DNA from 3 places in the Streptomyces sp. NPDC005374 genome. Region 2 is predicted to be linked to each of the others. Evidence: riboswitches for the same ligand, from Rfam matches in the RefSeq annotation. Region 2 holds a riboswitch; each other region holds the start of a gene.
The links. Region 2 has a riboswitch for S-adenosylmethionine ahead of thrC (threonine synthase). Riboswitches for the same ligand answer to the same signal wherever they lie in the genome.

Region 1 (9,847 bases), on a different contig from region 2:
CGACCAACGAGCTCACCGTGGCGTTCCCCTACGGGGACCTGGCCGCCACGGAGGAACTGCTCACCCGGTACCAGGACGAGGTCGCCTGTCTGATCCTCGAACCCGCCACCCACACCGAGCCGCCGCCCGGCTACCTCGCCGGCCTGCGCGAACTGGCCGACCGGCACGGCTGCGTACTGATCTTCGACGAGATGATCACCGGTTTCCGCTGGTCCGAGGCGGGCGCCCAGGGCCTGTACGGCGTCGTCCCCGACCTCTCCACGTTCGGCAAGGCGCTGGGCAACGGATTCGCCGTCTCCGCACTGGCCGGGCGCCGCGACCTGATGGAGCGGGGCGGGCTGCGCCACTCCGGCGACCGGGTGTTCCTGCTGTCCACCACGCACGGCGCGGAAACGCACTCCCTGGCCGCCGCGATGGCCGTGCAGGCCACCTACGCCGAAGAGGGCATCGCCGCGCGGCTGCACACCCTCGGCGAGCGCTTGGCCGCCGGTGTCCGCGACGCGGCGGCCGGCATGGGCGTCGGCGAGCACATCGTGGTCCGGGGCCGGGCCAGCAACCTGGTCTTCGCCACCCTCGACGAGAACGGGCAGCCGTCGCAGGAGTACCGCACCCTGTTCCTGCGCCGGCTCCTCGCGGGCGGGGTACTTGCCCCGTCGTTCGTGGTGAGCAGCGCGCTCAGCGACGCCGACATCGATCACACCGTCGACGTGGTGGCCCAGGCCTGTGCGGTGTACCGGAAGGCATTGGACGCCGCCGACCCCACCCCCTGGGTGGGCGGACGACCGGTGAAGCCCGTGTTCCGCCGCTCGGCGTGAGCAGACGTCAACGGCGCGCCCGCGGACCGGCGTCGGCCGACCGGTCGGTGATCCGGTCGGCGATCCGGTCGACCAGCCAGGCGGTCGCCGGTGTCACCGCCAGGGCGGTGCACCAGCCGCCGAGGGCGTCGGTCGGGTAGTGCGCCCCCAGGGCGACCTCCGCCCATCCCATCGCGGCGCCGGCGACCAGCGTCGCGGCGAGCACGAGTGACGTGCCGGCCGTGGCGCCGACGCCGAGCCGGTCGGTCGCGAGCAGCGCCGCGGCGAAGGCGAGCGCGGTGAGGAAGGCGGTGTGTCCGCTCGGGTAGGACAGGTTGTCGGCGCCGTGGATGGTGCGTCCCACCAGGTGCTTGAGCAGCGTCACCGTTCCCACGGCGAGGCCGGCGCCGGCAACCATGAGTACGGCCGCGCGAGGACGCCGAAGCAGCAGGCAGCCCGTCACGGCGGCCCCGACCACCATCACCGATCCCGCGGGTTCCCCCAGGAAGTCCAGGGTGTCGGCGACATGCCGCCACGGCGGCCGCACGCTGTCCGCCGTCGGCGGGAAGATCCACCTGTCCACCCTGCCCGGCTCGCTGTGGCCGGCGTACATGACCCCGAGTACGACGACCACCAGTGCGGCGAGGGCCGCGACCAGCCCGAGCCGCGCGCGCAGCGACGGGGGCAGCACCGCGGTCGACGGCCGGCCGGTCACATGCCCACCGCGTCCGGTCGACCCACTCTGCCCTTGATCTCGCCCGTGATCACGGACAAAACGTTATCGGAAGGTCCAGGCAGCCGTGGCCGGTCGGTCGCATCGACGGCACCGCCACGGGCGTTGTGGTGGAAACAGGCCTCATGCGCGCTCGACGAGGTGGCCGTCCCTCTCGTCGTACAGCGCACCCGACTCCGGGCACTCCCAGCCGCCCGGCTCGCCTTCCCGCCCCACCAGCCGGACGCCGGCCCGGCCGACCCAGCCGATCCGGCGCGCGGGAACACCGGCCACCAGCGCGAAGTCCGGTACGTCCCTGGTCACCACGGCGCCCGCCGCGACCAGCGCCCACCGGCCTACGCGCACCGGCGCCACACACACCGAACGGGCCCCCAGCGACGCCCCCTCGGCCACGATCACCGCCACGGCCTCCCAGTCGCCGCCACGCTTCGGCCGGCCCTGCGGGTCCACTGATCGCGGGAAGCAGTCGTTGGTGAGGACCGCGGCCGGGCCGACGAACACCCCGTCCTCGAGTACGGCGGGTTCATAGACCAGCGCGTAGTTCTGGAGCTTCACGTGATCGCCGATCCGCACCCCGGGACCGACATAGGCGCCCCGGCCCACGACGCACCCGCTCCCCAGCCGGGCGTCCTCGCGGATCTGGGCCAGATCCCAGACCGTCGTCCCGTCGCCGACCGTCGCTGTCTCGTCGACCTGAGCGGTCGGCTGCGCCTTGTAGTGCACCGGGACTCCCCCTGCATGAGAGACGGGATCAGATCACGTGCGGATCGACGTGGATCTTCGGGCCGTTGCCCGCTCCGGCCGGGCGCCCGCCCGCGAGTACGGCGCCGACCCCGTCCAGCCCCACGGTCGCGGCCACGAGCGGCCTCGGGTCGACGACCCCCTCGGCGTACGCCTCGATCGTGGCGTCGAGCCCCGGTGAGGCCGACAGGACCCCGACCGCCGTCACGTCCTTGAGGACGAGCGCGCGGGTGTCGATCCTGCTCGGTCCGGCGGCCAGACCGATGTACACGAGCCGCCCGCCGGGCTCTACCGACTCCACTGCACGGGCGGGCAGATGAACCGCGTTGGTGGCATCGACGACCGCGTCGAACGGCAGGTCCGGCAGAGTGTCCTCGCGCCAGGCGTGCGGGAAGCCCAGCGAGCGCGCGAAGGCGAGGGAGTCCTCGGTGGCGCCCATCAGATGCACCTGCGCACCGGCGGCCCGGACGAACAGCGCGACCAGCAGACCGATGGTCCCCGGCCCCAGCACCAGGACCCGGTCGCCGGGCCCCGCACCGGTGGCCCGCGCGGCCCGCAGGGCGTTGCCGCCCGGCTCGACGAGCGCGCCCAGCACCGGGTCCACGGAGTCGGGCAGGACGTGCAACGAGCCCACTGGTACGGCGAGTTGTTCGGCCAGGGCACCCGCTCGGCCACCCCGGATGCCCACCTCCTCGCGCTTCTCGCACACATGCTGCCGTCCGCGCCGACAGCGGCGGCAGGTTCCGCAGCCGAGCATGGTGTCGCCCATGACCCGGCGGCCGATCCAGACGGGATCGACACCGGCCCCGACCGTGCGGACCCGGCCGGCCCACTCGTGGCCCAGCCGCATCGGATAGGCGGCGTGTCCCTGGTGGAGATAGGTCATGGCCCCCGTGAAGAACTCCAGATCGGTGCCGCACACGCCGACCCGTTCCACCTCGACGACGACCTCACCGGGAGTGGCGACAGGTGCCGGCACCTCCCGCACCGCGAACTCGCCGGGGGCGGTGAGGACGAACGCGCGCATCAGAAGGGCTCCTTCAGGGGCCGAGCGCCTCGCGTGAGCTCGTCGAGCGCCACGCCGTCCGGATGCCGGGCGAGTTGCTTCAGCACGGCGAGCACCCGGTCCGATCCCACGAGGCGGTCACCCCCGGCGCCGTGCGGGACGGGGGCTGTCGAAGCGTGGAACGCCTGCGTAGGCTGCATCGCGTTCCGGATAGTAGACCGCCGTACCGATGACCGGAAAGAGCAGAGCGATGGGGCTTCGCAGTGCGCAGTGGTACGCGGGACAGGACCGCAACGCCTACATCCACCGGGCCTGGATGCGCCGCGGGGTACCGGACGACGCCTTCACCGGCCGGCCCCAGATCGCCATCGCCAACACCGCCTCCGACCTGACGCCCTGCAACGCGCACCTGGACGAGGTGGCGAGGTCCGTCCGCGACGGCGTGTACGAGGCGGGCGGCATCCCCCTCGACCTGCCCGTGGTATCGCTGGGCGAGACCAATGTGCGGCCCACCGCCATGCTCTGGCGCAACATGGCGGCGATGGCCACGGAGGAGATGCTGCGGGCCAACCCCATCGACGGAGTCGTCCTGCTGGGCGGCTGCGACAAGACGATCCCGTCCCTGCTCATGGCCGCCGCCTCGGTGGACCTGCCCGCCGTGGTGGTGCCCGGCGGACCGATGCTGACCGGCACCTTCCGCGGCACACCGCTGGGCTGCGGCACGGATGTGTGGCGGCTGTCGGAGGAGGTCAGGGCCGGCACCCTGTCCCAGGAGGAGTTCACCCGCTCCGAGTCCTCGATGATCCGCAGCCGCGGGCACTGCAACACCATGGGAACCGCCTCCACCATGGCCCTGGTCGCCGAGGCGCTGGGCACGGTCGTCCCCGGGGTGGCCGGCACGCCCGCTCCGGACAGCCGGCTGCTGGAGGCGGCGCACGGCACCGGACGCCTCGCCGTCGAGCTGGTGTCCGCCGAGCGGCGCCCGAGCACCCTCCTGACCAAGGGGTCCTTCCACAACGCGATCGTGGCGCTGGCCGCGATCGGCGGCTCCACCAACGCGGTCGTCCATCTCCTCGCCATCGCGGGCCGGTCGGGCATCGACCTCACCCTCGACGACTTCGACCGCATCGGCTCCCGGGTGCCCGTCCTGGTCGACCTCCAGCCCGCCGGACGCTTCCTCATGGAGGACTTCCACCGGGCCGGCGGTCTGCTCGCCGTGCTCCGCGAGGTCGCCGACCTCCTGGACCCCGAGGCGCTGACCGTCACCGGAAAACCGCTGGTGGACCATCTCGACGACGCCCCGATCTGGGACACCGAGGTGATCAGGACCCGGGCCCGGCCCCTGGTCGAGGAGGGCGGCATCGCCGTCCTGCGCGGCAGCCTCGCCCCCGACGGCGCCCTGATCAAACCCGCGGCGGCCTCACCGCACCTGCTGCGCCACCGGGGCCGGGCGGTCGTCTTCGACAGCATCGAGGACTTCCACGCCCGCGTCGACGACCCGGACCTGGACGTCGACGCAGACTCCGTCCTGGTGCTGCGCGGCTGCGGCCCCAAGGGCTACCCGGGCATGCCCGAGGTGGCCAACATGCCGCTCCCCACCAAGCTGTTGGAGCAGGGCGTGCGGGACATGGTCCGCGTCTGCGACGGCCGGATGAGCGGCACCGCGTACGGCACCGTCGTACTGCACGTGGCACCGGAAGCGGCGGCGGGCGGGCCCCTCGCGCTCGTACGGACCGGAGACGTCATCAGCCTCGACGTTGAGGCCCGCCGCATCGACCTGGAGGTGCCCGCCGAAGAACTCGCCGCGCGCACCCCGAACGCGGCCACCGTGGAGGGCTTCGCCGACCCGCGGCGGGGCTGGGAGCGGCTCTACGTCGACCACGTCCAACAGGCCGACACCGGCGCGGACCTGGACTTCCTCCTCGGCTCCAGCGGCTCGGAGGTCAGCCGCGAGTCGCACTGACCAGGGGGGCGATCGGCGGCACAGCCTGCCCGCGCACTGCCCGCCCACTGGACGCCCTCTTGACGTGTGCCCGTGGCAGATCGACACTCCAGATGGGAATCCTAGTGAACAGGTAGGGAAACATGGGGCGCCTTGAACCGGCCGTCGGCCGAGTGAGCCGTACGTCTCGGCCGTCGCCTCTTCTGACCTCCCGCCGGCACATCGATCTGCAGCGGGTCTGCAGCGCGATCAGGCCCCTGGGCTGAGCCCGGCCGCTCCCACCGTTCCGTACCCGGACCGCACGCCCTTGCCGTCGCGCACAGGGACGGCTGCCTGTTCCCGCCCGACGACGCTTCCGCCGCGCGTACGTCTGCGCACCGACATCCCGGGGAGACTCATGACCGTCACACCGCTCGCCCACGTCCCCACCACCCACCCGGCCCCCGCGTTTCGCGGCCGGATCGGCCAGGACGCGCGCAGTGGGCACTACGCCGTGCCGCTCCGCTACCGGCTCCATGTGGCCGCGGCCTGCGCCGACGGCCTGCGCATCGCCGTCGTGCACAGTCTGCTCGGTCTCGACGACGTCTGTCCCGTGACCTTCCTCGACCCGGTCCCCGACTGTCCCGACGGCGGGCACTCCGCGTTGCGCCCGCTCTACGAGGCCAGTGCGCACCGGTACACCGGCGCGGCCGTCGCGCCGGTGCTCAGCGACGCCTGGTCGGGGCGGATCGTCAGCACCCACGCCGCCGACATCACCCGCGACCTCGCCCAGCACTTCGGCGCCGGCCGGCCGGCGTTGTACCCGTGCGGGGCGGAGTCGGAGACCGAGGCCGTCGAGCGGATGTGCGCCGGCATCGAGCGGTCCGCCCAGCACGCCGGGTCCGCGGGCGGCGACGAGGCCGAGCGTGCCGCCGCGCTGGAGCAACTGCTGGACTCCCTGAGCTCGTTGGAGCGCTGGCTCATCGGACGCAAGTACCTGATCCGGGATCACGTCACCGCCGCCGACGTCGAGTTGTGGGTCACCCTGGTCCAACTCGACACCGTGCACCGCGACCACCTGGACGCCGCCGCGGTGCAGCGCATCGCCGACCACCCGACCCTGTGGGCCTACGCGCGCCGCCTCGCCGCACACCCGGCCTTCGGCACCCACCTCGACCTCGACGGCATCGCCCGCCGGCACCACGCCCACTGCCAGGGCCTGGAGGCCGCCGGAGCCGCCGTGCAGATCCTGGACTGGGCGTCGCACACCGGCCGCACGTCCTGACCTTTCAACTGATGGACCTGTTTCACCTGTTGGACCGGTATTGACATTCCTTCGGGCATTTGTCTTAACTACGGCTCAGAACGGTCATGAGTGTCAGCGACAAGCCCTGGCTTGCTGACCGGCAACCCTCGCTCCGCGGTGGGGTGCCCCAGGTGACGACCGGACCGGATCACTTTTCGGTAAGCGCGAGGGCCCAAGGGGCCGGAAGAACACGGTGACGGACATGTACGCAGCCTCCAGGACGGCCCCGCGCCGCGCCCAGAGCTGCGTACAGCCGTACACCGACGTGCTCGTGGCCGACCGGAGCGTCGATCTGCTCCGCGTCAGCAGCGCACTGTGTACCGCACCGGGCCGTGCCCGCTGTCGGGGCTGACGTTTCTCCTCTCCAGCCCCCGCGTTCCTGACGAACGCCGCGCTCGCGGTGTGCCGTCACCCGCCCAGCCCCGGTGCCCGTGCGTTCGCGTCCTACCGCCGTAGTACGCAGAGCCCGCCGTGCCCCCGGGGAACACCGACTCCGCCGGAGCCCCTCATGAGTGAGCCCCCAGGCGCCGCCGTGTCCGTCACCGAGGCACCGCCGCAAGCCGACACCCCGTCACAACCACTCGCCGCACAGCGGGTTCTGCCGCTCCGGCGGCCGGGACGCTGGATCGCCACCGCCGTCGTCCTGGTCCTGGCGGCGCAGTTCGTCCACGGTCTGGCGACCAACCCCTTCTACCAGTGGGACCGGTTCGGCTACTGGTTCCTGCGGCCGACCGTCCTCGACGGGCTCCTCATCACCCTCGAAGTCACCGCCTACAGCGCGGTGTTGGGGCTCCTGGGCGGAGTCCTGCTCGCTCTGGCCAGGCTCTCCAGGAGCCCGGTGCTGCGGGCGGTGAGCTGGACCTACGTCTGGGCGCTGCGCTCGATCCCCCTGATCGTGCTCCTGCTGTTCCTCTACAACTTCTCCGCCCTGTACCGGACGTTGAGCGTCGGCGTCCCCTTCGGGCCGGCCTTCTTCACCTTCGACGAGTCCCGGCTCGCCACCGACATGGTCATCGCGGTGATCGGCCTCAGCCTCAACGAGGCGGCGTACGCGGCCGAAGTCGTCCGCGGCGGCATCCTCTCCGTCGACCAGGGCCAGCACGAAGCGGCCGCCGCGCTCGGCCTGCCCAAGGGCTACCAGTTCCGCAGGATCGTCTTCCCGCAGGCGCTGCGCTCCATCACCCCGAACTACGTCAACCAGCTCATCGGCCTCATCAAGAGCACCTCGCTGGTCTTCTACGTCTCCCTGCTCGACCTGTTCGGCACCGTGCAGTCCATGGGCTCCACCTACCCCGGCGACATCGTGCCGCTGCTGCTGGTGGCCACCGTCTGGTACCTGATCCTGACCAGCGCCGTCTCCGTCGTCCAGTTCTACGTCGAGCGGTACTACGCCCGGGGCGCCACGCGCTCCCTGCCACCGACCCCGCTCCAGAAACTGCGGGCCGCCGTCACCGGTCTCGGGGCCCGCATCCGCAGGGAGACCGCCGTATGACCGTCACCGACATCACGCCCGTCGCGCTCGAAGTGCACGGCGTGCACAAGTGGTACGGCGCCCACCGCGTCCTGGACGGCGTCGACCTCACCGTGCGCCCCGGCGAGGTCACCGTGATCATCGGCCCGTCCGGCTCCGGGAAGTCCACCCTGCTGCGGGTCATCAACCACCTGGAGAAACCGGAGATCGGCCACGTCAGCGTCAACGACGAGCTGATCGGCGTCCGTCGGCAGGGCGACCGCCTCAAGGAGCTCAGCGAGCGCGCGATACTGACCCAGCGCAGCCGCATCGGATTCGTCTTCCAGAACTTCAACCTCTTCCCGCACCTGACCGTGCTCGACAACGTGGCAGCCGCCCCCGTGGCGACCGGGAAGCTCACCAAGGCGGCGGCCCAGGAACTGGCCCGCGAACTCCTCGACAGGGTCGGCCTCGCCGACAAGGCCACCGCCTACCCGCGCCAGTTGTCGGGCGGCCAGCAGCAACGCGTGGCCATCGCCCGGGCCCTCGCCCTGCGCCCCGGTGTGATCCTCTTCGACGAGCCGACCTCCGCCCTCGACCCCGAACTCGTCGGTGAGGTCCTCGCCGTCATCAAGGACCTGGCGACCAGCGGCACCACTCTCGTCATCGTCACCCACGAGATCGGCTTCGCCCGCGAGATCGCCGACCGGGTCGTCTTCATCGACGGCGGCCGCATCGTCGAGCAGGGCCCGCCCTCCGAGGTCCTCGACAAGCCACGGCACGAGAGGACCCGGGACTTCCTGAGCAAGGTCCTCTGAACCCCGTTCGCCCCCATCATCCCTTTCGGCCCAACTCCTAAGGACAGCCATGCCCCTTCACCCCTCCCGGCGCAGTCTGATACGCGGCATCACCGCGGCGACCGCCGTCGCCACCCTTGCCGGCGGGCTCGCCGCCTGCGGCGGTGACAGCGACGCCGCCACCCGGACGACCGACAGCGCCGGCACGGTCACCGTGGGCCAGATTTCCAACGGTGCCGCCAAGGAGACCGCCCTCAAGGTCGCCGAGGTCAAGTCCATCAGCGCCGAACTGCCCGACGCGGTCAAGAAGAGCGGCAAGCTCGTCATCGGCTCCGGCACCCTCCCCTCCGGCGCCCCGCCACTCGGCTACATAGGCAGCGACCAGAAGACCGTCACCGGCTCCGAGCCCGACCTGGCCCGCCTGGTCGCCGCCGTCCTCGGCCTCAAGCCCGAGGTCAAGCAGTTCACCTGGGAGAACCTCTTCGTCGGCATCGACAGCGGCAAGGTGAACGTCGGCTTCTCCAACATCACCGACACCGAGGAACGCAAGAAGAAGTACGAGTTCGCCTCCTACCGCAAGGACGACCTCGCCTTCGAGACGCTCAAGAGCGCGAAGTGGAGCTTCGACGGCGACTACGAGGCGCTCGCGGGCCAGACCGTCTCGGTCGGCGCCGGCACCAACCAGGAGCGGATCCTGCTGGAGTGGCAGAGCAAGCTGAAGAAAGAGGGCAAGAAGCTGACCATCAAGTACTTCCAGGACAGTGCCAGCCTCTATCTCGCCCTCAACAGCGGCAAGATCGACGCCTACTTCGGCCCCAGCCCGAACCTCTCCTACCACGCGACCCAGACCGCGAGCACGCCCAGCCCGACCAAGATCGCCGGTCAGTTCTCCGGTGCCGGAGAAACACTCCAGGGCCTGATCGCCGCGACCGCGAAGAAGGACAGCGGCCTCGCCAAGCCCCTCGCCGACGCGATCAACTACCTGATCGACAACGGCCAGTACGCCAAGTGGCTCGCCGCGTGGAACCTCTCCAACGACGCCGTCACCAAGTCGGAGGTCAACCCGCCCGGGCTGCCGCTCGACAACTCCTGACTCCCC
Region 2 (9,847 bases):
GTCACCGTCGGGCCCGGCTCGTTGAGCTGGGTGGTGTCGCCGGACCGCTCGTCGACGACGGCGATCGTGCGCCGCGTCGGGCCGCTGACCGGGACGAGCGCGTCCATCAGGCCCGGTACGGCGGCGAGTTGCTCCTGGACGATGCGGCCCGTCGCGCCGCCCGTGAAGCCGGTGACGGTGACCTCGTGCCCGAGCGCTGTGAGCACCCGGGCCACGTTGAGCCCCTTGCCGCCCGGGCGTTCGGCGACCTCGGTGATCCGGTGGCTGGTGTGGGGCCGCAACGCCGGTACGCGATAGGTGATGTCGAGAGCGGTGTTCAGCGTGACCGTGAGGATCACCTGTACCGACCTCCCCGCAGATGAAAGAGCCCGTTCAGTGTCCCAGGACACCGCCGCCCCCAACAGCGGGACACATCAGCCCAGTTGTGGATCGACCACCCATTCACCCCGGCGCATGACTCCCTTGAGGTCGAATTGATGGTCCAGGAGGACCAGGTCGGCGTCCTTGCCGGGCTCCAGCGAGCCGATCCGGTCGGCCATGCCCAGCAGCCGGGCCGGGTTGGCGGAGATCGCGGCGACGACCTCCTCCACCGGGAGCCGGTCGACGGTCACCGCCCGCTTGAAGGCGCGGTCCAGGGTGAGAGTGGAGCCCGCGATCGAGCCGCCCTCGACCAGGCGGGCGACGCCTTCGCTGACCTCGACCTCCAGCGGACCGAGCATGTAACGGCCGTCCCCGAAGCCCGCCGCGTCCATGGCGTCCGTGATGAACGCGACCCTCTCGGAACGCGCGTGATGGAACGCCAGTTGCAGTGCCGCCGGGTGCAGATGCGTGCCGTCGTTGATGAGCTCGACCGTGATCCGCTCGTCCTCCAGGAGGGCGGTGATGGGGCCGGGGTCGCGGTGGCCGAGGGGCGGCATCGCGTTGAAGAGATGCGTGGCGACGGTCGCGCCCGCGGCGATGGCCTCCACGGTCTGCTCGTAGGTCGCGTCCGTGTGCCCGATCGCCGCGATGACGCCGTGCTCGGCGAGGAGCCGTACGGAGTCGATGCCGCCGGGGAGTTCGGTGGCGAGCGTGACCATCCCGGCCTGCCCGCGCGCCGCGTCGATCAGCTTGCGGACCTCCGCCGGGTCGGGGTCGCGCAGGAGTTTCTCCGCGTGGGCGCCCTTGCGGCAGGGGGAGATGAAGGGGCCCTCGAAGTGGATCGCGGCGATGTCGCCCTGTTCGGCGAGTTCGCTCAGCAGGCCGGCGCGTTGGGCGAGGAAGTCCATGTCGCCGGTCACGGTGGAGGCGACGAGGGTGGTGGTGCCGTGGAGGCGGTGGGTGTGGATTCCCTTGAGGATCTCTTCGGGGGTGCCCGATGTGAACGAGGCTCCTCCGCCGCCGTGGTTGTGGAGGTCCACGAAGCCTGGGACGAGCCAGTGACCGGAGACGTCGGTCAGGTGGGAGTTCTCTGGTGCGGCGCCGGTGATGCGCGTGCCGTCGATGACAACTTGGCCGTTCCTGACCGTCCCCGTGGGCAGGACCACGTTGGCACCGGAGAGCACCAGGGGGGTTCCGGCCGTCGCGGGGTGCGGGTTCGTTGTGGCTGGTCGCGCAGTTCCCCGCGCCCCTGAGTGGGGTGCCATCAGGGAGTTACCTCCGTACCGTCGGTCTTGTTTAGGAGATCCCAGGCCAGGAGGCCGGCGCCCAGGCAGCCGGCCGTGTCGCCCAGGGCCGCTGGGACGATGGTCGGTGGCTTCTGGAAGGTGATCCGTTGCCGGACCGCTTCCCGTAGTGGTGTGAACAGGGTTTCTCCCGCCTCCGCGAGGCCTCCGCCGATGATCAGGGTGCGGGGGTCCAGGAGGGTGAGGGCGGTGACCAGGCCGTCCGCCAGGGCGGCCACGGCGTCCTGCCAGACCTGCCGCGCTTTCGGGTCCTCGGCGTCCACCGCCTTGGCGCAGTCCGCCGCGTCCGCCTCAGGGTTCCCGGTGACCGAGGCCCAGGCCCCGCTGACCGCGGCTGCGGACGCGTACCGCTCCAGGCAGCCGCGCTGACCGCACGGGCAGGGCAGGCCGTCCGGGCGTACGACGATGTGGCCGATCTCGCCCGCGAAACCGTGGGCGCCCGCCTCGACCCGGCCCGCGATGCCGATCGCGCCCGCGATGCCGGTGCCCAGGGGGACGAAGAGGAAGCGGTCGGCGCCCTTGCCCGCGCCGATACGGCCCTCCGCCAGGCCGCCGGTGCGGACGTCGTGGCCGAGGGCGACGGGGATGCCGTCGAGGCGGTCGGCGAGCAGTGCGCGCAGGGGGAGGTCGCGCCAGCCCAGGTTGGCGGCGTAGACCGCGGTGCCCTGGTCCTCGTCGACGATGCCGGGGACGGCGACGCCGGCCGCGAGCGCGGGAGCACCGAGATGCTCGGCGCCGTGGGCGCGCAGTTCGGCGGCGAAGTCGAGGATGCCGTCGACGACCGCGTCGGGGCCTCGCTCACGGCCGGTCGCGCGGCGCGCCCGGTGCAGCAGAGCGCCGTCCGCGCCGATCAGGGCCGCTTTCATCCCGGTGCCGCCCACGTCCAGGGCGATGACATGTCTCACGAGGAACAGTGTGACCCTTCGACCCGCAAGAGGTCTAGTCCACTTACGTGGTGTAGACCTGAGGGCGGAGATATGTATGACTTTTCGAAAGTTTTCGAACGTGAGTGTGGGGCGGTTGTCGGTGCGGCGGCGTAGGACGGAAACGATCGCGGCGGTGTCCGCACTGGGCATGACGGCGGTTCTGGGCGGCTGCGGACTGGGCGGCGGGCCGGACGAGGTGACGCTGAAGCTGGTCGCCGCCGACTATGGCGACGGCCCGGCCAACAGCTCGCAGAAGTACTGGGACGACCTCGTCAAGGAGTACGAGGCCAAGCACTCCGGCGTGAAGATCGACGTCAGCGTGTACTCCTGGACCGACGTCGACAGTAAGGTCAAGGAGCTCGTCGACGCCGGGAAGGCGCCCGACATGGCACAGATCGGCGCGTACGCCGACTACGCCGACAAGGGACTGCTGTACAAGGCCGACGACCTGATCGGGATCCGGGAGCAGGCCGACTTCGCCGGGCAGCTCGGCTCCGCGGGGCAGATCAACGGGATCCAGTACGGGATGCCGTTCGCCGCCTCCACCCGGCTGCTCTTCTACAACAAGACCCTCTTCGCCGACGCCGGGCTCACCCCGCCGAAGACGTGGAAGCAGCTCGCCGCCGACGCCGAGGCGCTCAAGGCGGACGGGGTGAAGTACCCGTACGCGCTGCCCCTCGGGCCCGAGGAGGCGCAGGCCGAGACCATGCAGTGGCTGCTGAGCGGAGGCGGCGGGTACGTCAACTCCGTCGGGACGTACGGCATCGACTCCACGGAGAACCTCGCGACGCTGACCTGGCTCAAGGACGACCTCGTCGGCAAGGGGCTGACCGGTCCCGTCGCGCCCGGGAACCTGAACCGGGCCACCGCGTTCTCGGCGTTTGCCGCCGGGGACGTCGGGATGCTCGACGGGCACCCCGCGCTGATGAAGATCGCCGCCGCGAAGGGGGTGAAGTTCGGGATGGTGCCGATGCCCGGCGTCGAGGGGCAGACCAAGAACGCCATGGGCGTGGCCGACTGGATGATGGCCTTCAAGAAGAACGGGCACGCCGAACAGGTGGGGGACTTCCTCGACTTCGTCTACAGCGAGAAGAACGTGCTCGCGTTCTCGCGGGAGTACGACCTGCTGCCGGTGACCAACTCCGCGTCCTCGGTCATGAGCGGGGACTCCCGGGACGCCGACCTCAAGCCCTTCCTCGATGCCCTGCCCGACTCCGAACTGCCTCCGGTCGGCAAGACGTCCTGGGCCTCGGTCAGCGCGGACGTCAAGAAGCGGATCGGGTCCGCGGTGAGGGCGGACGGGGATCCTGCCGGGGTGCTGCGGGCGCTGCAGCTGACCGCGCAGAACGCGGAGTAGTCGCTGTCAGTGGCGAGGGCTACGGTTTTCGGCATGGAGCATCCGGAGCTGGGCCGTAGGGAGCGGGACGTTCTCGCGCTGGAGCGTCGTGGATTTGCCGGGCCCGGGGCGAAGGAGCGGGCGATACGGGAGGAGCTGGGGTTGGCGCCGGTTCGCTACTACCAGCTGCTGAACGCGTTGCTGGATGATGCGCGGGCTCTGGCCTTTGATCCGGTGACGGTTAATCGGCTGCGGCGGGTGCGGGAGTCTCGGCGGTCGGAGCGGTAGGGGCTTTTTCTCGCCCCCGCCGCCCCTACCCGTCCCGTCCGCTTCCAGGGGGCTCTGCCCCCTGGACCCCCGCTCCTCAAACGCCGGAGGGGCTGAATTCACCCGAGGTGTTCCACCAGGGTGCTCAGTAGGGCCACCACGCCCTCCGGGCCCTTCACCACCAGGTCCGCGCGGTTGCTCAGTTCTGGCACCTCGTCGCTGCCGCTGCAGACCAGGAGGCCCGGGGTGCCGGTTGTGCGGAGGGCGTCGACCGCGGTGAAGGCCGGGAGGTCGCCCAGGTCGTCGCCGGCGTAGAGGACGGAGGCGGCGGACAGGTCGTGGACGTGGGCCAGGAGTGCCACTCCCTTGTCCATGCCGGGGGGACGGAGTTCCAGGACCAGGCGGCCGGGCTCGACGATCAGGCCGTGCTCGGTGGCCAGCGCGGTGAGGGGGGCGCGGAGGGTGTCGAAGGTCGCCTGGGGGTCAGGGGCCCGGCGGGTGTGGACGGCCACCGCCCGGCCGCCCTTCTCCTCGATCCACGCGCCGGTGCCGTCGAGGAGGGACGGCAGTGCGGCGCGGACCGCGGCCACGCCCGGGTGCGGTTCCGGGGCCGTGACCTTGCCCGTCGCCGCGTCCCAGCGCTCCGCGCCGTAGTGGCCGAGCACGGTCAGGTGCTCCAGTCCGGGAACGTCCGCGAAGCCGCCGTAGCGGACCGCGACCTCGGCCGGGCGGCCGGTGATCACCGCGACGGACGCCACCTTCGGGGCCAGGGCGGCCAGGGCCGCGACCGCCTCCGGGTGGGCCCGCGCCTGCTCCGGGTCCGCGACGATCGGCGCCAGCGTTCCGTCGAAGTCCAGGCCGATCACCGCCCTGCCGGGGTCCGCGAGGAGGGCCCGGAGGCCGTCCCGGCCGGCGGCGGTGCTGGGCGTCGGCAGGCTCATGCTCATCCGTTCAGTGCGTTCAACTGGTCCAGGAACCACTGCGCCGGCGGCAGTGCCGTCGCCGCCGCGGCCAGCCTCTTCGCGCGTTCGGCCCGCTCACCCGACGGCATCGTCAGGGCCTCGTGCAGAGCCGTCGCCGTCTGCTCCACGTCGTACGGGTTGACCACGATCGCGTCGTCACCCAGTTCCTCGTACGCCCCCGCCTCCCGCGACAGCACCAGCGCGCACCCCTCGTCGGAGACCACCGGCACCTCCTTCGCGACCAGGTTCATGCCGTCCCGGATCGGGTTGACCAGCGCCACGTCCGCCAACCGGTACGCGGCGAGGGAGCGCGCGAAGTCGTCCTTGACGTGCAGTACGACCGGGGTCCAGCCGGGCGTGCCGAAAGCGTCGTTGATCTCGTCCGCCAGCCGCTGCACCTCCGCCGTGTAGTCCCGGTACACCGCGAGGTCCTGGCGGGAGGGGTACGCGAAGGCCACGTGCACGACCCGCTCACGCCACTCGGGCCGCGACTCCAGCAGCCGCCGGTACGCCAGCATGCCCCGCACGATGTTCTTCGACAGCTCGGTCCGGTCCACCCGCACGATCGTCCTGCGGCCCTCGCCGATCTCCTCGCGCAGCGCCGCCATCCGCTCGTTCACGTCACGCCGGTGCGACCGCTCGCGCAGGAAGTCCGCGTCCGCGCCCAGGCCGTGCACGCCGATCTCCGTGTCGCCGAGGCCGCCCGTGAACTCCGTGGCGCAGGCCGTGAAGGCGTCCGCCCAGCGGCGGGTGAGGAAACCGAGCCGGTCGGCGCCCAGCATGCCCCGCAGGACCTGGGACGCGATGTCGTCCGGCAGCATCCGGAAGTAGTCCACCGGCGCCCACGGCGTGTGCGAGAAGTGGGCGATGCGCAGGTCGGGGCGCAGCTCCCGCAGCATCCCCGGCACCAGACACAGGTGGTAGTCCTGCACCAGGACCGCGGCCCCCTGCGCCGCCTCCTCGGCGAGCGCCTCCGCGAAGGCGCGGTTGTACGTCTCGTACGACGCCCACTGCCGACGGAACTCCGCGTCGAAGACCGGCTCCAGCGGGGTCTGGTAGAGCAGGTGGTGGACGAACCACAGCACCGAGTTCGCGATGCCGTTGTACGCGTCGGCGTGCACGTCGGCCGGGATCGCGAGCATCCGGACGTCGTCCTCGCCGACCCCCTGCCGTACCGCCTCGCGGTCGCCGTCGGACAGCGCCGAGCACACCCACAGCGCGCCGGCGTCCGGTCCGATCGCCGACAGACCGGAGACGAGCCCGCCGCCGCCCCGTTTGGCGTTCAGCGAGCCGTCCTCGCCCACTTCGTAAGAGACCGGGCCGCGATTGGACGCGACCAGCACCTGGTGAGCAGCGCCGTGCGTGGAAGCCATACGCCTCAACCTAGCCCGGTCCGGAACCGCTCAAACGTACGGTTGCGCTCAGTGGGGAGCCGTATACGGAACGCGTGCTCCGGTCACGCGACCTTCCGCTTCGCGTACTCCGCGATCTCCACCATCGGCGGCCGTTCCTCCGTGTCCACGGAGTACGTACGCGGCTCGAAGCCGTCCCGGCCCCGCTCGAACTGGGTGAGGGAGGGCCGGATCATGTGGCCGCGGGCCAACCGGAGCTGGGCGGTGCGGTAGATCGCGGCGGACATCCTCCCCAGGGCCTGGCCGTCCTGGTGGCGGTGCTTGCGCACACCCACGTCGACCTGGGCGAGGGCGTCCAGGCCCACCAGGTGCAGGGCGTCGACCAGCATGCCCAGCTCGACGCCGTAGCCGACGGGGAACGGGAGCTGCTCAAGGAGGCTGCGGCGGGCCGCGTACTCGCCGCCCAGCGGCTGCACGAAACCGGCCAGCTGCGGCCAGTGCATGTTCAGCAGCGGGCGCGCCATGAGCTCGGTGACCCGGCCGCCCTGGCCCGCGGCGCCGCCCAGGGGGCGGTCGTACATGCCCTTGACCAGGTCGACCTCGGGGTCGGTGAGCAGCGGGCCGACGATGCCGGAGACGAAGTCCGAGGAGAACTCCTTCAGGTCGGCGTCGATGAAGCAGACGATGTCCCCGCTGGTGGCGAGGAGGGAGCGCCACAGGACCTCGCCCTTGCCGGGCACGGCCGGGATGCGCGGGAGGATGTCGTCGCGGTGGACGACCCTCGCGCCCGCGGCGGCCGCCACTTCCGAGGTGCGGTCGGTGGATCCCGAGTCGACCACGACGATCTCGTCGACCAGCGGGACCTGCTGCATGAGGTCGTGACGGATCACGGAGACGATGTCACCGACCGTCTCCTCCTCGTTGAGCGCGGGCAGAACAACGCTGACCGTGCGGCCCGTGCCCCGTTTCGCCGCCATGATCCTGTGGAGCGGGCGATCGGTCACGGACCAGGAACGGGTGGCCAGCCAGCGCTCGACTTCGTTCAGCACAGTGCGCGGCTCCTCTGCGTGTGATCTACGTGTGATCCATCTCGCGGTTCGGACGTCTCTCTCAACTGTCCAGGCCGTCGGTTACAGTCTTGAACAACGCGGATGACCATCGCATGTCCAGGGTGGCTCCCCGTTCACAACTTCATACCGCTCATCCAGAGGGGCAGAGGGATACGGCCCGATGAAGCCCCGGCAACCCTCCAGTCGGTTCTCGTAGCGATCGCTGACGATCGTTTTCGCGAGGCTCCCGATTCGGGAAGGTGCCAAATCCGTCTCACGGCGAAGTGCGTCGTGAGGAAGATGAGGAAAGGGCCTCGCCTCCATGGCTGCGCAGACTGTTGCAAGCACCACCGAAACCACCGTAGACCTCGGTCCCGCCGCGGCGCTCAGCTGCCGCGAGTGCGGTCACCGCGTGCCGCTCGGCCCGGTCTTCGCCTGCGAGGAGTGTTTCGGCCCGCTCGAGATCGCGTACGACTTCTCGGCCTACGAAACCGAGGAGCTCCGCAAGCAGATCGAGGCGGGCCCCGCGAACATCTGGCGGTACGCCCCGCTGCTGCCCGTCCCCGCGGACGTGGCGGACAAGCCCAACATCAACCCCGGCTGGACCCACCTCGTCAAGGCCGACAACCTCGCCCGCGAGCTCGGCGTCACCGGCGGCCTGTACATCAAGGACGACTCCGGCAACCCGACGCACTCCTTCAAGGACCGCGTCGTCGCGCAGGCCATCGAGGCCGCTCGCGCCTTCGGCTTCACCACGCTCTCCTGCTCCTCCACCGGCAACCTCGCCGGCGCGGTCGGCGCCGCCGCGGCGCGGGCCGGCTTCCGTTCCTGCGTGTTCATCCCGCACGACCTGGAGCAGGGCAAGGTCGTCATGGCCGCGATCTACGGCGGCGAGCTCGTCGGCATCGAGGGCAACTACGACGACGTGAACCGCTTCTGCTCCGAGCTGATCGGCGACCCGGCCGGTGAGGGCTGGGGCTTCGTCAACGTCAACCTGCGGCCGTACTACGCGGAGGGCTCCAAGACCCTGGCGTACGAGATCTGCGAGCAGCTCGGCTGGCGGCTGCCCGACCAGCTTGTCGTTCCCATCGCTTCCGGCTCGCAGCTCACGAAGATCGACAAGGGGCTCCAGGAGCTGATCAAGCTCGGGCTCGTCGAGGACAGGCCGTACAAGATCTTCGGCGCGCAGGCCGAGGGGTGCTCGCCGGTGTCCGTGGCGTACAAGGCGGGGCACGACGTCGTACGGCCGCAGAAGCCGAACACCATCGCCAAGTCGCTGGCGATCGGGAACCCGGCGGACGGCCCGTACGTGCTGGACATCGCGCGTCGTACCGGCGGTGCGGTGGAGGACGTGAACGACGAGCAGATCGTGGACGCGATCAAGCTGCTCGCGCGGACCGAGGGGATCTTCGCGGAGACCGCCGGTGGCGTGACCGTCGGTGTCACGAAGAAGCTCATCGAGAGCGGTGTGCTGGATCCCTCGCTGACGACCGTCGTGCTGAACACCGGTGACGGTCTGAAGACGCTGGACGCGGTGGCGGGTACGGGTCTCACCGCCACGATCCGTCCCAACCTGGATTCGTTCCGCGAGGCTGGTCTCGCGTAGTCGCGTAGTCGCGTAGTTCCCCGCGCCCCTGGGTGCGCCACCTGACCGGAGGTCTAGAGCATGAGCGTTTCCGTCCGTATCCCCACCATCCTGCGTACCTACACCGGCGGGCAGGCCGAGGTGCAGGCCGAGGGTGCGACCCTCGCCGAGGTCATCACGGACCTGGAGAAGAACCACACCGGCATCGCGGCCCGCGTTCTGGACGACCAGGGCAAGCTGCGGCGGTTCGTCAACGTGTACGTGAACGACGACGACGTGCGGTTCGAGCAGGGGCTGGAGACGGCGACGCCCGACGGGGCCGGTGTCTCCATCATTCCGGCGGTTGCCGGAGGGTGACCGTATGACCGGTCATTACCGTCGGTAATGTCAATTACCGAGTGTTCATCCGATTGCCCCCTCCGCTAAGAAGCGGAGGGGGCAATTCTCTATGGTTGAGCACGGTACAGTTGGGGAAGCTGCGGCTCTCTTCATGCCGCACGCATATGAGTTCTTGCTTCACAGGCGATGAGAAGTAGCCAAACTGTGTGCGCCTTATGTGCGTTATGCGTCCTTTATGGGGCCCGACTTGCCCCGAATTCAGGCGAATTCTCGCTACATTCCGGACCCCTTCCGTCCAGAATTCTCGTCCGATTGACCTGTTGCAGACGGCAGTTGGACAGATACATTCAGCCGCGGTCGACGCGTT
Region 3 (9,847 bases), on a different contig from region 2:
CGCCCATGCCGCCGGACCCGAGTCTGCCCAGGACCTCGTAGGGCCCGATGGTCCGCGGGTCCGTCTCGCGCAGCTCCTGCACCCCAGGCTCCCCCTGCATTCCGTACGGCTGCCGAGGGGGAGCGTATACGCGCGCCGGACGTCAGTACGTCAGACGGCCGGGACGCAGCGGCCGTCCTCGGTGCGGTACGTCCACTTCGCACCGTCCGCGACCAGTTCCTTCACGGCCTGCACGAACCGCTCCACGTGCTCGTCGGGCGTGCCCGCGCCGAAGCTCACCCGGATCGCGTTGAGGGACTTCTCGCCGGGCGCCGCCTCGGGGGCCCCGCACTCACCCTGGGCCTGCGGGTCGCTGCCGAGGAGGGTGCGCAGGAGGGGGTGGGCGCAGAAGAGGCCGTCGCGGACGCCGATGCCGTACTCGGCGGACAGGGCGGCGGCGAAGTGGGAGCTGTTCCAGCCCTCGACGACGAAGGAGATCACGCCGACGCGGGGGGCGTCGTCGCCGAAGAGGGACAGCACGCGGACCTCGGGGACCTCTTCCAGTCCTTCACGAACCTTGGAGATCAGGTACTGCTCGCGGGCCACCAGGCTGTCGAAGCCGGCCTCGGTGAGCGCCTTGCAGGCCGACGCGATGGAGTAGGCGCCGATGACGTTCGGGGACCCGGCCTCGTGGCGGGCGGCGCTCTCGTGCCACTCCACGTCCACTCCCCCGTCCTCGCGCCGGGTGACCTTGCGGCTGGCGCCGCCGCCCGCGAGGTAGGGGTCGGCGGCCTTCAACCAGTCGGCGCGGCCGGCGAGGACTCCGGAGCCGAAGGGGGCGTAGAGCTTGTGGCCGGAGAAGGCGATCCAGTCGACGTCGAGGTCACGGACGCTCACGGGGTGGTGCGGGGCGAGCTGGGCGGCGTCGAGGACGATCCGGGCGCCGTGCGCGTGGGCGGCGGCGGCCAGTTCGCGGACCGGCCACAGCTCGCCGGTGACGTTGGAGGCGCCGGTGACGCAGACCAGGGCCGGGCCTTGGGGGTCACGGGCGGCGAGGGCCTTCTGCAGGGTCTCGACGGCCTGTCGCGGGGTGCGCGGGGCGTCGAGGTAGCTGACGCGGGCGTCCTGCCAGGGCAGCAGGCTCGCGTGGTGCTCGGTCTCGAAGACGAAGACCTGGCAGTCAGCGGGCAGGGCGGCGGCGAGGAGGTTGAGCGAGTCGGTGGTCGACCGGGTGAAGACCAGCTGGTCGTCGTCGCGGCAGTCGAGGAACTCGGCGACGGTCTTACGGGCGTTCTCGAAGAGGTCGGTCGACAGCTGGGAGAGGTAGCCGGCACCGCGGTGGACGCTGCCGTAGTAGGGCGCGTAGGCCGCCACGTCGTCCCAGACGCGCTGGAGGGCCGGGGCGCTGGCCGCGTAGTCGAGCGCCGCGTAGGTGACCACGCCGCCCGTGACGAGCGGGACGGTGACATCCCGACCCAGAACGGGCAGCTGGGCACAAATGGTCTGGACGGAGGCAGCGGTGGAGACGGACATGGGGAACTCCCGTGACAAGAGAAAGGTGAGATGGGTGCGCGGAAGCGGGGCTCGCGGCCCTATCGCATTCGATTGCTCACGGAAGACTCCCTCGAACGACCAGGACCCCTGGTGTCGAGAGGGGCCCGCGCTTGCCGTAGACCTCACTGCCTACGGCCTGGTCTTCACCCGGGGCACCCCGCCACGGACGGAGGGTTGCCGGACAGTCGGCCGGGGCCTCATGACTGTCACTCATGACCTGGTACAGAAACGTACGGGAACTGATCGCGGTCCCGCAACCCGTGTCCGGACTACGGGACCGCGACGCCCTGCTACGCGTTGCTCGCGGCCACCCAACGCTCCAGCGTCCGCTTGGCCGCACCCGAGTCGATCGACTCCGCGGCCCTGTCCATCCCGGCCCGCAACTGCTCGGCCAGCGTCCCGGTACCGGGATCCAGAGCCACCAGCGCGGCCGCCGAGTTCAGGAGTACGGCGTCCCGCACGGGCCCCGTCTCGCCGTCCAGCAGCCGCAGCGCCACGTCGGCGTTGTAGGAGGGGTCCGCGCCCCGCAGCGCCTCCACCGGGACCAGTTCGAGGCCGACGTCCCGCGGGTCGAAGCTCTCCTCGGTGACCTTGCCGTCGCGCACGATCCACACCCGGGACGTGGACGTGGTGGTCAGCTCGTCGAAGCCGTCGTCGCCGCGGAAGACGAGGGAGGAGTTGCCACGCTCGGCCAGGACACCGGCGATGAGCGGTGCCAGACGGGGGTCGGCGACTCCCACGGCCTGAGCCTTCACCCTGGCCGGGTTGGTCAGCGGACCCAGCGCGTTGAAGGTGGTCCGGATCCCCAACTGCCCGCGTGCGGCGGCCACATGACGCAACGCCGGATGGAACTTGATCGCGAAGCAGAAAGTGATCCCGGCCTCTTCCGCCACCTCGGCCACCCGCTTCGGCGTCAGCTCCAGATTGACGCCGAGCTTCTCCAGGACGTCCGAGGCGCCGGACGCCGAGGAGGCGGCCCGGTTGCCGTGCTTGACGACCTTCGCGCCGGTGCCGGCGATGACGATCGACGACATCGTGGAGATGTTCACCGTCTTCGCGCCGTCGCCGCCGGTGCCGACGATGTCGACCGTCCGGCCCGGCACCTCGATGACGTTCGCGTGCTCGTACATCGTCCGGACCAGCCCGGTGATCTCCTCGACGGTCTCGCCCTTGGCGCGCAGCGCCACGGCGAACCCGGCGATCTGCGCGTCCGTCGCCTCGCCACGCATGATCAGGTCCATCGCCCAGGCGGTGTCGTCGGCGGACAGATCACGGCCGTCCAGCAGGCCGTTGAGGAGGGCGGGCCAGGAACGGCCCGCCGCGGTGTCGCCTCCAGCGGGGGTCACAGCGCTCATGGGGCCGCTCCAGATGTCGTGGGGAAGTCTGCCCCCACCCTATCCAGCCCGGTGCACGGCGAAGGGCCCCGTCCGGTGTTCGGACGGGGCCCTTCTGCCTCGTGTGGCGAGGGCAGCGATCAGTGGTGGCCGTGGCCGCTCGTGATCTCCTTGTACTCCTCGACGGTCGGCTTGGCGATCTGGGCTTCCTCGCCGTAGTACGCCTCGCTCAGCTTGGCGCGCAGCTTCTCGGAACCCTTCACCTTGCGCTCGACGCCGTTCTCGTCGACCGTGGCGCCGATCGCGGCCGGCTCGTACTGCTCGTGCGCCGTGAGCGTGTGCAGCTGCTCCTGGCTGAGCGGCTCGTGGACCTCGACGAACTCACCGTGCGGCAGGCGCTTGATGATGCCGGACTCGCGGCCGTGCAGCACCTTGTCCTTGTCGCGGCGCTGGAGGCCGAGGCAGATCCGCTTGGTGGCGATGAACGCGAGGACCGGGGCGACGAAGAACGCGACCCGGACGAACCAGGTGATGGCGTTGATCGACAGGTGGAAGTGGGTGGCCCAGAGGTCGTTTCCACCACCGATCAGCAGCACCAGGTACCAGGTGATCCACGCGACACCGAAGGCCGTACGCGTCGGGGCGTTGCGCGGGCGGTCCAGGATGTGGTGCTCGCGCTTGTCGCCGGTGACCCAGGACTCGATGAACGGGTAGACCGCGATCGCGACCAGGACCAGCGGGAAGATGACCAGCGGGATGAACACGCCCAGGACCAGCGTGTGACCCCAGAAGTTGATCTCCCAGCCCGGCATGACACGGATCAGGCCCTCGGAGAAGCCCATGTACCAGTCCGGCTGGGCGCCCGTGGACACCTGGTCGGGACGGTAGGGGCCCATCGCCCAGATCGGGTTGATGGAGGCGATCGCCGCGATGGCCGCGATGACACCGAAGACCAGGAAGAAGAAGCCTCCGGCCTTGGCCATGTAGACCGGCAGCAGCGGCATGCCGACCACGTTGTTGTTGGTCTTGCCGGGGCCCGCGAACTGCGTGTGCTTGTGGTAGAAGACCAGGATCAGGTGCGCCACCATCAGGCCGAGCATGATGCCCGGCAGCAGCAGGACGTGGATCGAGTAGAAGCGGGCCACGAAGTCGCCGCCCGGGAACTCGCCGCCGAACAGGAAGAACGACAGGTACGTGCCGACGATCGGCACGGACAGGACCGCGCCCTCCATGAAGCGGACACCGGTGCCGGAGAGCAGGTCGTCCGGGAGCGAGTAACCGGTGAAGCCGGTGAACATGCCGAGGACGAACAGCAGGAAGCCGAACAGCCAGTTGACCTCACGCGGCTTGCGGAACGCGCCCGTGAAGAACACCCGCATCATGTGCACGAACATGCCGGCGAGGAAGATCAGCGCCGCCCAGTGGTGGATCTGCCGGATCAGCAGACCACCGCGCACATCGAAGGAGATGTGCATGGTCGAGTTGAACGCCTCGGACATCAGCTGTCCCTGCAGCGGGACGTAGCTGCCGTGGTACTCCACCTCGTTCATCGACGGGTGGAAGAACAGCGTCAGGTACACACCCGTGAGGATGATGATGATGAAGCTGTACATGCAGATCTCGCCCAGCATGAACGACCAGTGGTCGGGGAAGATCTTGCGCATGTTGGACTTGGCGAGGGAGTAGATCCCGAGCCGTCCGTCGGCCCAGTCGGCGACGCGCTCGCCGGCCGGGGCCTTCTCGCGCGAGCGCGAGTCGGTGGAGGTCGTAGTGCTCATCCGCGCTCCCAGAATGCAGGGCCGACGGGCTCTTCGAAGTCGCCGAGCGCTTGAAGGTAGCCCTCCTCGTTCACGCCGATCCGCAGCTGCGGCAGGGCGTGACCGGCGGGGCCGAAGATCACCCGGGCGCCGTCGGAGAGGTCGAAGGTGGACTGGTGGCAGGGGCAGAGCACGTGGTGCGTCTGCTGCTCGTACAGGGAGATCGGGCAACCGACGTGGGTGCAGATCTTCGAGTACGCGACGATTCCCTCGTGCGACCACTCGAGCTCGCGCTTGTCCTTGATGTTGTCCGGCTGGATGCGGACGATCATCAGGGCGGCCTTGGCGATCTCGGTCTGGAAGTCCTCGTCGTGCTCCTCCAGGCCCTCGGGCCTGGCGAAGGTCAGCGAGCCGACCGCGATGTCGGAGGCACGCAGCGGCTGGTCGGTGTTCACGTTGACCAGCAGCTTGCCCTTGGACCACAGGGTGTGGCGGAGCTTGGTGCCGGGCAGCGGGCCGAGGTCGCGCAGCAGCATGACGCCGGAGAGCGGGAACAGGGCCAGCGCGCCGAACATCGTGTTGCGGATCAGCTTGCGACGGCCGAGCGCCGACTCCTTGGCGCCCTGCTTGAAGTCCGCGTGGACCTTCGCGCGGACCTCGGGCGACGCCTCGATCGGGTGACGCTCGTCGGCGATCTCCTCGTCGGACATCAGGGTGCGGGCCCAGTGGACCGCCCCCGCGCCGATCGAGAACAGGGCGAGACCGAGGGTCAGGCCCAGCGCGAAGTTCAGCGCGTTGATGTGCCCGATCGGGAAGACGAAGATCGCCTTGTCGTGGGGGATGCCCACGTAGGAGGCGATGAACCCGACCGTGGCGAGCATCGAGACCGTGAAGAGCATGGCCACCGTGCGCTCGGACCGCTTGGCGGCCAGCTCGTCGATGTCCTGCACCCGGTGCTCGTGGGGCGGCAGCCCTGGGTCCGCGAACGGGTTCTTGTCGTCCGCGACGCCTACCGCGCCGTGCGCGTCCTGCTCAGCGGGCAGGTTCTCTTCTGGAATGTCTTGGCTACTCATGACTTCTTGGCCTTTGCGGTCCGAGCGGCGACCCAGATGGCGACCGCGATCAGCGCGCCGAGGCCGAAGATCCAGCCGAACAGGCCTTCGGAGACCGGGCCGAGACCGCCCAGCTCAAGACCGCCGGGGCTCACGGTGTCGTCGCCGTTGACCGCGTTCAGGTACGCGATGATGTCCTTCTTGTTCTGCTCCGACAGCGTGGTGTCGGGGAACGACGGCATGTTCTGCGGGCCGGTCTGCATGGCCTCGTAGATGTGCTTCGGGTCGACGCCGTCAAGGCTCGGCGCGAACTTGCCGTGCGTCAGCGCTCCACCCTTGCCGGTGAAGTTGTGGCACTGCGTGCAGTTGTCACGGAACAGCTCGCCACCCTTGGCGATGTCGGCGCCGTCGGGGCCGTACTGCGCCGCGGTCGGGATCGTCGGACCCGCGCCCAGCGAGGAGATGTACGCGGCCAGCTGGTCGATCTCGGCCTGCGAGTAGATGACCTTCTTGCGCGGAACCTGCGCGCCCGGCTGCTGGGCCGGCATACGGCCGGTGCCGACCTGGAAGTCGACGGCCGCGGCGCCCACGCCCACGAGGCTGGGACCGTCGGAACTGCCCTGACCGCCGGCGCCGTGGCAGCTGGCGCAGCCTACGGCGAAGAGCTTCTTGCCCTCGTCAATGGCGAGGGACTGGGCGGTTTCATCTGCCTGCGCCTTGCTCGCGGGTGCGAACACGGCGTACAGCCCCCCGGTGCATGCCAGCGCGAGGAGTAGGACGACGAGCGCGGCCAGCGGGTGGCGTCGTCGTGCGGAGAGCTTTTTCACGGATTACCCCGGTGTCAGGATCTTCTGCGTCGATGCTTGCGATGTCGGGAGCGGGCCCGGGCTACTTGATCATGTAGATCGTGGCGAAGAGGCCGATCCAGACGACGTCGACGAAGTGCCAGTAGTAGGACACGACGATGGCCGCGGTCGCCTGTTCGTGGGTGAACCTCTTGGCCGCGTAGGTACGCCCGAGGACGAACAGGAACGCGATGAGGCCTCCCGTCACGTGCATGCCATGGAAGCCGGTGGTCAGGTAGAACACCGAGCCGTACGGATCGGAGGAGAGCGAGAGCCCGTCCTTCTTCACCAGCTCCGTGTACTCGAAGATCTGACCGCCGATGAAGATCGCGCCCATGATGAAGGTGATGATGAACCAGCCCCGGAGCTTCTTCACGTCACCGCGCTCAGCGGCGAAGACGCCGAGCTGGCAGGTGAGGGAGGAGAGCACCAGGATCGTGGTGTTCGTCGCCGAGAACGGGAAGTTCAGGCTGGACGCCATTTCCTTCCAGTGGTCGGGACCCGTCACCGATCGCAGGGTGAAGTACATCGCGAAGAGGGCCGCGAAGAACATCAGCTCGGAACTCAGCCAGATGATGGTTCCGACGCTGGTGAGGTTCGGCCGGTTGACCGACGGGTGCGCGTGCCCGGTTTCTACTGTCGTTGCTGTCGCCACGACCGACATTATGTCGGTCGCTTATCCCGCCCTCACCCCGGGGGGTGCCGTTCGGAGTGTCTCCCTGCTCCGGACCGGTGTTGACGTGGTGTTCAAGGGAGTAGCATCCGGCCCAACGGGCCTGTCCTTACGACGCTGACGTCACGGAGGAACAATGCAGCCGACCGCCACGGTGCTGGTCTACAGCGACGATTCCAACACCCGCGAGCAGGTACGGCTCGCCGCCGGCCGACGACCGGCTCCCGACGTCCCGTTGGTCGAGTTCCTGGAGTGCGCCACGCCTGCGGCGGTGCTGAAGGAGCTGGACAGGGGCGGGATCGACGTCTGCGTCCTTGACGGCGAGGCCGTGCCGATGGGTGGCATGGGGGTCTGTCGGCAGATCAAGGACGAGGTGTTCGACTGCCCGCCGGTGCTGTTGCTGATCGGGCGGCCGCAGGATGCGTGGCTGGCGACGTGGAGTCGGGCGGAGGCCGCGGTGACGCATCCGGTGGATCCGGTGGAGTTCGCCTCCGCGCTCGCCTCATTGTTGCGGGATCGCAAGGCGTTGAGCGCCTAGGAGCACGGGTTCCGCGGTGTGCGGGCGGCTGCGGGTCCGTTGTGGCTGGTCGCGCAGTTCCCCGCGCCCCTGAGGAGTCCACCGAGCCCCTGTCTAGACGCTCTCCGGCCTCAATCGTGCCGTCTGGTCCGGGCTGGGGGCGTCCGGGGTGCCGGCGGCCAGGGCGCTGCCGTCGCGCCACTTCTTCCAGGCGAGGTTCCAGTCGCCGAAGCCGTTGCCGAAGGTCTCCATGGTGTCGCCGTTCGAGTTGACGACCTTCACCACGTCGCCCTCGTGGACGGTGTCGAAGAACCACTCGGCGTTCGAGGTGCTCATGCCGGTGCAGCCGTGGCTGACGTTCTCGTAGCCCTGGGAGCCGGTGGACCAGGGGGCGGCGTGCACGTACTCGCCGCTCCAGGTGACGCGGGTGGCGTAGTAGACCGGCAGGTCGTACGAGTCCGAGGAACCCTCGGCGATGCCGATACTGGTTCCGCGCATACGTACGAAGTACTCCTTGCCCAGTACGACCTTGACGCCGTTGCGGGTCTCGAAGCCGGGCTTGCCGGTGGTGACCGGGAGTTCGTTGATGACCTCGCCGTTCTTGTAGACCTTCATCGAGTGTGACGAGGCGTCCGTCACGGCGATGATGCGGTCGCCGGTGGTCAGCTTGAGGGGCTTGGCCGTTCCGCCCCAGAGCCGGTCGCCGATCTTGACGCCCTCCAGGTCGCTGCGGACCTGGATCGTGGCGTGGCTGGGCCAGTACTCCTTGGGCCGGTAGTGCAGTTCCTTGTCGTTCACCCAGTACCAGGCGCCCGGCACGGCGGGTGTGGAGTCGACCCTGAGGGCGCGCTCGATGACAGCCCGCTGCGCCTTGTCCTTGACGGCCTGGTCCAGTTCGGCGGTGATGGGCTGGCCCACTCCGTACGTGCCCGACTTGGGACCGAAGGTGACCTTCAGGCGCTTCTTGCCGACGGGCTTGCTGGTGTCGACGTCGAGGACCTTGCGGCCGGGCGCCCCGTCGTCGTCCTCGGTGCTCACCCGGACCGTGTAGTGGGCGTTCGCGGCCAGCGGGGAGGTGCTGTGCCATCGGGTGCCGTCGGCGGAGAGTTCGCCCGCCACGTGGCGGCCAGTGGCGTCCGTGGCGGTGACGTCGGTGATGCGCCCGTCGTCGTCCTCGGCGGTGACCTCCAGGGGCTTGTCCGGGTCGGCCTTCTTCCCGTGGCCCGTGGGCGCGTTGAAGGCGATCTGGTCCGCCGCGTCGTACGGCGTGGCCGCCAGCGGGTTCCCGTCGGACCCGCAGGCGGAGGCGCTCGCGCCGAGGGCGATCACCAGCAGGGTGCAGCCGACGACGGTGCGGGTACGCGGTGCGTGGTTCATGACTTCACGCTAGGAAGCCCCGTCAAGAACGGCACGCCGGGTGACTCGTACGAGGGACGCGGATTGCGGCAAACGCAGGAGCCCGGACGCTCCTGACGGAGTGTCCGGGCTCCTGATGAGCTCCGCTCGTGCTACTGCGTGCGGTTCTCACCGCGGTAGTACTCGAAGACCCAGCCGTACAGGCCGACCAGGATCACCGGCACCGAGAAGTACAGCAGCCACCAGCCGATCGCGACCGACAGGAAGGCGAGGGCACCGCCGAAGCCGAGCGCGAGCGGCTGCCAGCTGTGCGGGCTGAAGAACCCGACCTCGCCGGCGTCGTCCGCGACGTCGGCCTCCTTGTTGTCCTGCGCGCCGGCGTCCACCCGCTTGGCCGTGAAGCCCAGGTAGAAGCCGATCATGATGGACAGCCCGAAGGCCAGGAAGAGCGCCGTGGTACCGGCCGGCTCCTTCGACCACACGCCATAGACGATCGCCATGACGAGGATGAAGAAGCTCAGCCAGACGAACATCCGTCCTTGGATCTTCACTTGCCGGCCTCCTTGCCACCGGAGAGGGCCTTCTCACCGTGACCCGCGTTCTCGAGCTGGTCGAGAGCGGCGATCTCCGGGTGGTGAAGGTCGAACGCCGGGGACTCGCTGCGGATCCGCGGCAGGGTGAGGAAGTTGTGGCGCGGCGGCGGGCAGGAGGTCGCCCACTCGAGCGAGCGGCCGTAGCCCCACGGGTCGTCGACGCCGACCGGCTTGCCGTACTTCGCCG

Region 1: another riboswitch for S-adenosylmethionine. It lies ahead of ACFYRX_RS22525 (amino acid ABC transporter permease); the one in region 2 lies ahead of thrC (threonine synthase).
Region 3: another riboswitch for S-adenosylmethionine. It lies ahead of ACFYRX_RS31760 (aminotransferase class V-fold PLP-dependent enzyme); the one in region 2 lies ahead of thrC (threonine synthase).

Annotation. Positions count from the first base shown of each region.
Region 1 covers NZ_JBIAKA010000008.1:355,474-365,320, forward strand. Annotated here, with positions in the region: gene ACFYRX_RS22485 (glutamate-1-semialdehyde 2,1-aminomutase) at 1-815, shown strand, start outside; gene ACFYRX_RS22490 (phosphatase PAP2 family protein) at 823-1,509, opposite strand; gene ACFYRX_RS22495 (acyltransferase) at 1,651-2,250, opposite strand; gene ACFYRX_RS22500 (zinc-binding dehydrogenase) at 2,279-3,295, opposite strand; partial or broken gene ACFYRX_RS22505 (IclR family transcriptional regulator) at 3,325-3,474, opposite strand; gene ACFYRX_RS22510 (IlvD/Edd family dehydratase) at 3,525-5,237, shown strand; gene ACFYRX_RS22515 (putative leader peptide) at 5,360-5,482, shown strand; gene ACFYRX_RS22520 (glutathione S-transferase C-terminal domain-containing protein) at 5,614-6,480, shown strand; SAM riboswitch class IV at 6,563-6,672, shown strand; gene ACFYRX_RS22525 (amino acid ABC transporter permease) at 7,010-7,993, shown strand; gene ACFYRX_RS22530 (amino acid ABC transporter ATP-binding protein) at 7,990-8,769, shown strand; gene ACFYRX_RS22535 (transporter substrate-binding domain-containing protein) at 8,819-9,841, shown strand.
Region 2 covers NZ_JBIAKA010000022.1:610-10,456, reverse strand. Annotated here, with positions in the region: gene ACFYRX_RS40080 (1-phosphofructokinase family hexose kinase) at 1-338, opposite strand, end outside; gene nagA (N-acetylglucosamine-6-phosphate deacetylase) at 414-1,625, opposite strand; gene ACFYRX_RS40070 (ROK family protein) at 1,625-2,569, opposite strand; gene ACFYRX_RS40065 (extracellular solute-binding protein) at 2,739-3,947, shown strand; gene ACFYRX_RS40060 (DUF3263 domain-containing protein) at 3,981-4,214, shown strand; gene otsB (trehalose-phosphatase) at 4,313-5,140, opposite strand; gene ACFYRX_RS40050 (trehalose-6-phosphate synthase) at 5,137-6,528, opposite strand; gene ACFYRX_RS40045 (glucosyl-3-phosphoglycerate synthase) at 6,612-7,556, opposite strand; SAM riboswitch class I at 7,705-7,863, shown strand; gene thrC (threonine synthase) at 7,879-9,162, shown strand; gene ACFYRX_RS40035 (MoaD/ThiS family protein) at 9,223-9,498, shown strand.
Region 3 covers NZ_JBIAKA010000014.1:56,445-66,291, forward strand. Annotated here, with positions in the region: gene ACFYRX_RS31755 (PQQ-binding-like beta-propeller repeat protein) at 1-82, opposite strand, end outside; gene ACFYRX_RS31760 (aminotransferase class V-fold PLP-dependent enzyme) at 151-1,512, opposite strand; SAM riboswitch class IV at 1,635-1,751, opposite strand; gene trpD (anthranilate phosphoribosyltransferase) at 1,824-2,888, opposite strand; gene ACFYRX_RS31770 (cytochrome bc complex cytochrome b subunit) at 3,008-4,645, opposite strand; gene ACFYRX_RS31775 (Rieske 2Fe-2S domain-containing protein) at 4,642-5,697, opposite strand; gene ACFYRX_RS31780 (c-type cytochrome) at 5,694-6,503, opposite strand; gene ACFYRX_RS31785 (heme-copper oxidase subunit III) at 6,565-7,185, opposite strand; gene ACFYRX_RS31790 (hypothetical protein) at 7,331-7,732, shown strand; gene ACFYRX_RS31795 (Ig-like domain-containing protein) at 7,826-9,088, opposite strand; gene ACFYRX_RS31800 (cytochrome c oxidase subunit 4) at 9,220-9,618, opposite strand; gene ctaD (cytochrome c oxidase subunit I) at 9,615-9,847, opposite strand, start outside.